Regions from separate parts of the uncultured Oribacterium sp. genome, predicted to be linked through region 2. Evidence: predicted binding sites of a transcription regulator. Region 2 holds the regulator's gene; each other region holds the start of a gene.
What was found. Region 2 encodes HrcA, which represses chaperone genes, less so after heat shock. Its sites were predicted from a motif close to TGTTAGCACTCNNNNNNNNNGAGTGCTAACA; they were not measured.
Positions count from the first base shown of each region.

Region 1: RDQ32_RS06585 (Hsp20/alpha crystallin family protein) is a predicted target of HrcA. The motif match lies at 2,314-2,344, and genes of this name have one in related genera.
Region 3: clpB (ATP-dependent chaperone ClpB) is a predicted target of HrcA. The motif match lies at 1,188-1,218, and genes of this name have one in related genera.

Region 1 covers NZ_CABSXI010000029.1:25,767-29,048, reverse strand. Annotated here, with positions in the region: partial or broken gene RDQ32_RS06590 (methyl-accepting chemotaxis protein) at 1-1,593, shown strand, start outside; gene RDQ32_RS06585 (Hsp20/alpha crystallin family protein) at 1,719-2,168, opposite strand; partial or broken gene RDQ32_RS11145 (S66 peptidase family protein) at 2,387-3,282, opposite strand, start outside.
Region 2 covers NZ_CABSXI010000031.1:21,761-25,042, reverse strand. Annotated here, with positions in the region: gene dnaK (molecular chaperone DnaK) at 1-46, opposite strand, end outside; gene grpE (nucleotide exchange factor GrpE) at 189-785, opposite strand; gene hrcA (heat-inducible transcriptional repressor HrcA) at 805-1,818, opposite strand; gene mtaB (tRNA (N(6)-L-threonylcarbamoyladenosine(37)-C(2))-methylthiotransferase MtaB) at 2,348-3,282, opposite strand, start outside.
Region 3 covers NZ_CABSXI010000018.1:19,000-22,281, forward strand. Annotated here, with positions in the region: gene RDQ32_RS04890 (cation-translocating P-type ATPase) at 1-886, opposite strand, end outside; gene clpB (ATP-dependent chaperone ClpB) at 1,267-3,282, shown strand, end outside.

The DNA of each region.
Region 1 (3,282 bases), on a different contig from region 2:
AAAACCGCAAAGGAAACCCAGAAGACCACCATCACATCCCTTTACCATGATGATGAATATCCGGAGTATTCCTTGATTACCGTTTGCACTCCCATTCTTGTAAATGGTGAATTTAAGGGTGTTGTCACCATTGAAATTAATCTTTCCGCCTTTGATATCTTGGCACGGGAAGATAGCCGTTTCCCAAGCCTCTTTACCTCTGTAATGGATGACCAGGGAAACTTCCTCTACAGCTCTCGAGAAGATTTAAGAGAAAAAACCCTAAATGACGCACTGGACGAAAAGGATGTACCGGAGCTACTCAGCAAAATGCAGGAAGACAAACCCTTCCATGTGGTTTTACAGAATAAGAGCGGTCAAAGCAGACGTCTGTATTTTGCTCCCACACAGCTGGACGGCACAACGCTTTGGAGTCTTATGAGCATTTCCAGCAACGAATACTTGAGAGTGACCAAGCGCTTGATTACCGTATCCACCATTATCGTGCTTTGCGGTGTAGTATTACTGACACTGATTACCAATCTTTTAATTCGTTCCTCCTTGAAGCCTTTGCAAATGATGGCCAAGGTCGGAAATCAGGTGGCAGACGGAAACTTAAATGTAGAAATTCAATATCAAAAACAGGATGAAATCGGCACCATTGCCCACGCCTTTGATAAAGTTATGCAACAGATTAAGAGCATTATGCAGGATTTAAACGAAAAGCTCTCCTCTGTTTCCCACGGAAATTTCCGTGTCGACCTTTCCGACGAAAGCCTTTACAAAGGAGACTACAGACCATTACTGCTTTCCCTTCGGGATATTACTACAGACTTATCCGACACCATGGAGGAGATTAAACGTTCTGCATCCGAAGTAAACAGCGGAGCAGAACAGGTATCCAATGGAGCACAGTCTCTATCTCAGGGCTCTACGGAGCAGGCCTCTTCCATAGAGGAACTAAGCGCTACCATGAGTGAGATTTCCGATAAGATTAAGAGTACCGCAGAACAATCCCTGGAAGCCAACAAGCTCAGCCTGTCTTCCGTGGAAGCTGTAGAGCTCAGTAACCAAAAAATGGAAGAAATGTCTCTGGCTATGAAGGAAATTACGGAAAAGTCCAATGAAATCGGAAAGATTATCAAAACCATTGACGATATTGCTTTCCAAACCAATATCCTTTCCTTAAATGCGGCGATTGAGGCGGCAAGGGCGGGAGCTGCCGGAAAAGGCTTTGCCGTAGTGGCTGATGAAGTCGGAAATCTGGCACAGAAGTCCGCAAAGGCCGCTCAAAATACCAGTGACTTGATTGAAGAAACCATTGACGCCGTGTCTCGCGGAGCAAAAATCACACAAGAAACCGCAGAATCCATGGATTTGGTAAAGAGCAAAGCAGAAGGAATCACAAATATTATTTCAAAGATATCCGATGCTTCCGAGGATGAAGCCCGTGGCATTGTACAGTTGAGCTCCGGACTGGATCAGATTTCCTCCGTGGTACAAAGCAATACCGCCACAGCGGAACAGTCTGCCGCAGCCTCCGAAGAGCTGTCCGGACAAGCCAATGTCTTACAGGAGCTGGTATCCAAATTCCAATTAAAGAATAAAGAATAAAAGGAGCTGTAAATAATCAAAATAGTTTTCTAAGCAATATAGGTCTGAAATTAGGGCTCAGACTACCCCGCATTCAGACCTATATTGCCGAAAACCTATTTATTATTTTGATTGTTTACAGCTCCTTAACCTTCAATCATAATCGGCTGCTTTTCCGGAAGCTTCTTCTCCCCTTCCTTCGGGAAGGAAAGCTTCAAAACGCCCTGTTCAAACTTTGCTTTTACATCTTCCTGCTTAATGCTCTCTCCAACATAAAAGCTTCTTTGCATAGAGCCGGAGTAACGCTCCTGACGAATGAGTTTCCCCTTCTCGTCCTTCTCCTCTTCATTTAAGCCCTTTACGGCACTGACCTGAAGATAGCCGTCATGAAGCTCTACCTTGATATCCTCTTTCTTAAAGCCCGGAAGGTCGATATCCATATCGTACTGTCCGTCCTTCTCATGCACATCCGTCTTCATCAGTCTTCCTGCCCGGTCTCCATAAAGCTTATTCTCTACTCTGCCAAGACCTCTAAAGCCCGGGAAATCAAACCAATCATCAAATAAATTTTCTCCAAAAATGCTAGGTGCTAACATATCTTTTTCCTCCTTATACTCTTCTTTTGACTTCTAATCTCTTGTAATTTTTTTCAGCAAGGGGAAGAATCTTCATCATCGTGAGAACCTTTAAAGTCCTTGCGGTCTTCTCTGTTCCTCTGCTTGATTATGATTATACTCAAGTTGTTAGCACTGTCAAGTGTTGAGTGCTAATTTAGTTGTGAAAAATATGTGTCTTTTTTAGTTAAGAATCAGCCTTACGCTTCCGTAAAACTGATTCTTTGTGCCAAAACATCCACCTTCGCCATAATGCCAAAGGGAATAATCGCTCTGGGAGTGGCATGTCCCACATTCAGATTGAATACAATCGGAAGAGTGGGATTACCAATCACCTCCGGAAGAATTTCCTGATACTCCTTGGAATAACGCTCATCCATAGGCTTCCCCACCAGCACACCGCTGAGGACTTCGAAAATACCGCTTTTCTTTAAGGCTTTGAGCATTGTCCGATACTTCTCCGGATTGGGCTGATTCTCACTGCTTTCCAGCAAGAGAATTTTCCCTTTCCAGTCTTCCAAATCCGGAAATAGTGCATACTTTTTGCATAAGCTGACAGAATCCTCGTGCCTCGTTGTGTCAAAGACATCATAGAGGGTATCTATACAACCCCCTAAGATTTCTCCTTGAAAAACAGGACTGCCCTGTAAGAGCAAAAAACCTTTATTCTCATGGCTAACTCGTTTTGTTCCTATTGCTTTCGGTCCAAAATCTGTCCGCTCCTCATACCAAATCGGACTCGGCTCAACACAACGAATGCTTCCGCTTTGAATCAATTCCGAAAAGTATTTTTCGCTGTAGGGCAGCATTTCCTCTTCCAACTCACAAATATCCGGTAGAAAAGCCTGTCCGTAAAAGCTCTTAATCCCTAATTTATGAAGCATCAAGTGATTCATCGTGGTATCGGAAAAGCCAAGGAAAATCTTTTGCTTTACAACCTTTTCCAATTGTCCCTCTTCAAAAAAATAGGGAAGTAGGCGATAAGTATCCTCTCCCCCTATGGCACATAAAATCATATCTATCGAATCGTCGGAAAAAGCCTGTAAGAGATCCTCTGCCCTCTTTTCCGGATGCTATTTCAGATAGTCTAAGCCTT
Region 2 (3,282 bases):
CACAGCTGTTGGTTGTTCCTAAGTCAATTCCAATAATCTTTCCCATAGTCTTTACTCTCCTTTTTCTCTATATACAAAAATGTTTTTCTTAAAAACTTTTTCTTACTAACGTTATTTTAGAACTCTTACATGATATGCTCATGTCTCAGGCATTACTGCCTTACTATCTGTTGTATTGCTTTTATTATCTACTTCTTTACTTTTACCATGGAGTGTCGAACCACATTTCCCCGATAGGTATATCCCTTCTGAAGATCCTGGGTAATGGTATCTTCCTCCGCATCTCCCTCTTCCTCCGTCATCACCGCATTGTGTAAAGCCGGATCAAACTTCTTACCGAGGGCCTCGATTTCCTGAATGTTGCAATCGGCAAACATCTTCTGAATCTGCTTGTAAATCCCTTCTATGCCTTTGACGAAGGGGGAATCCTTTTCCTCTTCCTGCACATGACTTAAAGCTCTTTCAAAGTTGTCCACCACGGGAAGCAGAGCTTCGATAATGCTTTTGGCTCCCAGTTCAAACATCTGTGCCTTTTCCTTCTCGGAGCGCTTTCTAAAGTTCTCATACTCCGCCAAGGTTCTAAGGTACTTATCCTTTAATTGGAGAAGTTCCGGATTCTCTTCGGAGCTTCCTTGCTCTACAGCCTGAGAACTCTCCACGGATTCCTCTCCGGAAGTCTCTTCGGAAGCAGCCTCTGCATTCTCTTCCCTATCTACTTCTGCAGATGCTTCCTGAGCCTTATGAAGCTCCTCTTCCATCCCTTGCTGCTCTGTATTTTCTGCCACAAGTTTCTCCTTTCTCTATCTAAAAACTCCGTTCCATATCCTGAATCAGATTTGTCAAAGTTTTTAAAACCTTCTCATAATCCATTCGCTTCGGTCCAATGACACCAAGGGTACCCTGCATACCGTTACCCAAGTGATACTTTGCGGTAACTACTGCACAATCCGCCATGTCCTCCAAAGGACTTTCTTTTCCGATATAGACCTGAATGCTTCCATCCTTTTCTTCCGACTCGTTATCTTTCAGAAGACCTGCCAATTCCTCCTTCCGCTCTAAAGCGGAAATCAGCTTGGAGGCATTTTCCGAATCGGTAAGCTCCGGATATTTGAAAATGTTGGTGGCACCGGAGGTATAAATCTCTACCTCTTCCTCCTCAGGATGCAAAAGCTCCTGCATTCCCCGAAGTACGGTTTCCATCGTTGCTTTATAAGGCGTTCTATCCATTAAAGAGCGGATATCCTTTTCTCCCAGCTCCTCCACGGAGAAGCCTGCTAAAACATCATTTAGCAAAAGGTTCAAGGAGAGGATGGCAGCCTGCTCCAAATCCTCCGGAATATCTAAGGTAATGGTCTTTACGATATTGCCCTGAAACATCAGAAGGAATAAGACCTTCTGTTTCTCCACCAAAGACAGCTGCAAGAACTTGATTTTGTTCTTCTGCATACTGGGGCCCGATACTAAGGCCGCGTAGTGGGTGTCACTGGCAATGTTTCTTACCAAAGCTTGTAAGGTACTTTCCAGTCGTTCCATTCTGGCAAACATAGAGCTCTTCACATCGGATAAAGCCCGCTCCTGCTTCTCCATAAGCTGGTCCACATAAAAGCGGTAACCCTTATCTGAGGGAATTCTTCCTGCAGATGTATGAGGCTGTATTATATACCCTAACTCTTCCAAGTCGCTCATTTCGTTACGAATGGTTGCCGAGCTTAGATTCAAACCGGAAAACTTACTGATGGTGCGAGAACCTACCGGCTCGCCGGTTTCCAAATAGTTTTTGATAATCGTGGTGAGAATAATCACCTTTCTCTGATCCACAGAACTCTTTCCCTCCTTTCTCGGCTTTGTTGGCACTCGTGTGTATTGAGTGCTAACACATGGTCATAATATACCGCTAATGGAAGGATGTGTCAAGAATTTTTATGAAGAACTTTGTGAATTTCTGATGAACATAGTTGGGCGGAGTTTTTGCTTCCGACTTCCGCATTTTTCTTACTGTTTTTTCTATAGAATATATGGATTTCGCTTTTCCGGTATAGGGCTTACTCCGGGGCACGCTCCCGCTAACCTCGCCACGTAGGGGTTCTAAACTTTTAAAAGACAAAAGCTAAGAACCCACGGGCTCAGATTGCCCCCGTCATAAGCCCTATACCGGAAAAGCAAGCCGAATGTATTGAATAAAGAAGTAATAGAATCAATATGCCAAAATGCAAAATTGAAAAAAATCGAAAAAATTTTTGAATCTAAGACAAATGCCAAAAGTCGGAAGCATGAGAAATCCGCCCCTCCTTGTTCGGGGAAAGAACGCTGTAGAAACGCAAGGCTTGATTTTTACAGTTTGCTCTTCCTACTCCCCTAAAATCATCTCTCCCTTCAGTTCTAAGCCTTTTACCGTTCTAATGCTTCCGATAGCTTCTTTTCCTAAAAGGGCCAATCTTTCTTCTTGCTTTTCTTTGTCTTTCTCGAACACTGCCAAGAGTTCATCCTGTACCGGCAGAATATAGCGGATATATTCTTTATTAAATCCGGTGTAATAGTATTTTCCTTCAATCTCTCGAATTTCTTCTATTAAGATGGAGCTTTCTTTTCCTAAGAATTTCTCTCTAAATTTCTTAGAGTCTTCCAAAGCCAGTGCCAAAAGCTCTTTGGAACGGGCTGTTTTGATATTATCCGGAATCTGCTCCTTCATTTCGTCTGCTTTCGTCCCCTTTCTTCTGGAGAACTTGAATACGTGGAGATCATAGAAGGAGATTTCCTTTAAAAAAGTAAGAGACTCCTGAAAATCCTCCTCCCTTTCTCCGGGGAAGCCAACAATCACATCCGTAGTAATGGCCGCCAAGGGATAAACTCCTCGGATATCCTCTACTGCCTTTTTGAAGTCTTCTTTCGTATAATGACGATTCATTTCTTTAAGGGTCTTTTCCGCACCGCTTTGTAAGGACAGGTGGAAATGAGGGCAGATTGCTTCTACTTCCTTTAAACCTGCTAAAAAGCGTTCCGTAATAATTCTAGGTTCAAGACTCCCCAAACGAATTCTTTGAATACCGGAAATCTTTCCCACCTCAGAAATCAAATGGAGTAAAGCCTCTCCCGTTTCCGCCTTTCTGCTGGCATATTCATAGGAAAGATTTTCAAAATCCAATCCATAGGAAGACAGGTGAATGCCGGTAAGCACCACCTCTTGAAAGCCTTCCTTTGCCAAATGGCGAATCTCCTCCAGGCAGTCCTCTTCCTTACGGCTTCTAATTCTCCCCCGAACATAGGGAATGATACAATAGGCGC
Region 3 (3,282 bases), on a different contig from region 2:
CCGCTAGGGAAATGGATACCAAAAGCATATCGGTAATGGCTCTTCCCCGAAGCAGTCCCACCACAAAGGTTACAGCGGCAATGGCCAAAATCATAATGGTTAAGCTCTTTCCCAAACGGTCCTGATCCCTTTGTAAAGGAGTCTTGGTCTTTTCCGCATGGGCCAGCATATTGGCGATATGTCCCACCTCCGTATCCATACCGATGGCGGTAACCACTGCCACGGCACGGCCGTAGGTCACATTGGTACCGGAGTAAACCATGTTTTTTCGGTCGCCGATTCCAGCATCCTCTAAAGTAATGGGGGCAATGTCCTTATCCACGGGAACGGATTCGCCGGTAAGAGCCGCCTCCTCCACCTTTAGGGAGTTGGCTTCCAAGAGACGCATATCTGCAGGAACAATATCTCCTGCCTCCAAAAGCACGATATCTCCCGGCACAAGCTCATGGGATTTGATGGTTTCCACATTGCCGTTTCTGCGAACTCTGGCATCCGGAGAAGCCATTTCCTTTAAGGCATCAATGGCCTCCTCCGCCTTTGCCTCCTGAATCACACCCATAATAGCGTTTAAAACCACCACCAAAAGGATAATCACCGCATCATGCCATTCATGGCTGGCAAAAAGAGAAACAGCGGCAGCAGCCAAAAGAATGATAATCATAAAATCTTTAAATTGCTCTATAAATTTTTCTAATAGAGAAGAATGCTTCTCCACTTCCAGAGCATTACTGCCGTACTCCGCCTGTCTTTTGGCTACATCGGCCGTAGAAAGTCCTGTTTCCACCGGACTTTCTACGGCTCTCAGCAGCTGGGCTATCTCCATTTGATAAGCCTTGTCCTGCCATACTTTTCTTGTGCTTTTCTGTTCCATGTTTTGATCCTTCATTTTCCTTTACCCTTTCTCCCTAGGTTTTCATAAGAGGCAAGAATCTGATTGCTTCTAAAAATGAGATAGCCTGTCGTAGGTCGGCGCTCTTCATAGAATAAAAAGAGACCTATGCCACTCAGAAAAACTGGGTTGCATAAGTCTCACATTTTCAGTAGATACCAGCAGTTTCCTGCATGCAATGTTGATATCCACGAGCTAGGCTCTTGTTACTCCCTTATGAAATATATAACGGGAGTAAGTATAGCGGGAGTTTTCCAAAAAAGCAAGTGAAATTTGCTTCACAAAAAAATCACAAAAGAATTAGCACTCATCACTTGACGGTGCTAACAATGCGTGTATAATGGAGCTATCTTAAGGAAAATAAAGGAGGTACTCCTATGAACATTAATCGTTTTACCCAAAAATCCGTTGAAAGTATCAACAACAGCCAAAAGATTGCTATGGACCACGGCAATCAAGCCATTGAACAGCTTCATATTTTATATAGTTTGTTAGACATTGAAGACAGCCTGATTGAAAAGCTTCTGGAAAAGATGGAAGTTCCGGTAGAAGACTTTAAGAGAGCGCTGGAAGAGAAGATTAACAGCCTGCCTAAGGTTGCCGGGGGACAGCAGTATTTTTCCCAGGACGCCAATAAGGTTATGATGAATGCGGAAGACCATGCCAAAGCCATGGGAGATGAATATGTTTCCGTAGAGCATCTTTTCCTGGCTCTCCTAAAGGATGGAGATAAGAAGATTCAGGAGCTTTTCAAAGAATTTCATATTACAAAGGACGGCTTCTTACAGGCTCTGTCCTCCGTTCGAGGCAATCAGAAGGTAGTTACCGACAATCCGGAAGGCACCTACGATTCTTTGAACAAATATGGTTACGAAATGGTGGAAAGAGCCAGACAGCAGAAGTTTGACCCCATTATCGGAAGAGATGATGAAATTCGTAATATCATCCGTATTCTTTCCAGAAAGCAGAAGAATAACCCCTGCTTAATCGGAGAACCCGGGGTTGGTAAAACCGCTGCGGTAGAGGGCTTGGCCCAAAGAATTGCCAAGGAAGATGTGCCGGATTCCTTGAAAAAGAAGAAGATTTTCGCCCTGGATATGGGTGCATTGATTGCCGGCGCTAAATATAGAGGAGAGTTTGAAGAAAGATTAAAGGCAGTTTTGGACGAGGTGAAGAAGTCCGAGGGAGAAATCCTGCTCTTCATCGATGAGATTCACAACATTGTAGGAGCCGGAAAAACCGAAGGCTCCATGGATGCCGGAAATCTCTTAAAACCCATGCTGGCCAGAGGAGAGCTTCATTGTATCGGAGCCACCACTCTGGATGAATATAGAAAATATATTGAAAAAGACCCTGCTTTGGAAAGACGTTTTCAGCCTGTCATGGTGGACGAGCCGGATGTGGAAGACACCATTTCCATCCTGAGAGGTATTAAGGAGCGTTATGAGGTTTACCACGGGGTAAAGATTACCGACTCCGCACTGGTTGCGGCAGCTACCCTTTCCGACCGTTACATTTCCGACAGGTTCCTGCCGGATAAGGCCATTGACCTTGTGGATGAAGCCTGCGCCATGATTAAGACCGAGATGGACTCCATGCCGGAGGAAATGGACGAAATGCAAAGAAGGATTTTGCAGCTCCAGATTGAGGAATTGGCTTTAAAGAAGGAAGAGGATCAGCTTTCCAAAGAAAGACTGGCCACCCTTCAGAAGGAGCTCTCCGAGCTTAGGGATCAGTTTAATGTGCAGAAGGCTCAGTGGGAAAATGAGCGTAACGCCGTATCTAACCTTCAGACCTTAAGAGAGAAGAAGGATAAGATTCAGTCCGAAATGAACATCGCCAAGCAAAACTACGACTACGAAAAGGTGGCAAAGCTGCAATATCAGGACCTGCCCCAGGTAGAACGGGAATTGCAGGAGGCGGAGGAACTTGCACAAAGCAAGGAAGCTCAAGGCTTGGTACACGACAAGGTGACAGAGGAGGAAATCGCCAAAATCATCAGCCGTTGGACCGGTATTCCGGTAACCAAGTTAAACGAGTCCGAGCGTTCCAAGGTTCTTCATCTGGACGATGAAATCCATAAGAGACTGATTGGACAGGAAGAAGCGGTAACCAAGGTTACAGAGGCTATTCTTCGTTCCAAGGCGGGAATCAAGGATCCCACAAAGCCCATCGGTTCCTTCCTCTTCTTAGGACCTACCGGTGTAGGTAAGACGGAGCTTGCCAAGTCCCTTGCCCAGAACCTCTTTGATGATGAAAATGCTATGGTGCGTATCGATATGTCTGAGTACATGGAAAAATATTCCGTGTCCCGTTTGATTGGTGCGGCTCCCGGCTATGTAGGATACGAAGAGGGTGGACAGCTGACAGAGGCGGTTCGGAGAAAGCCCTAT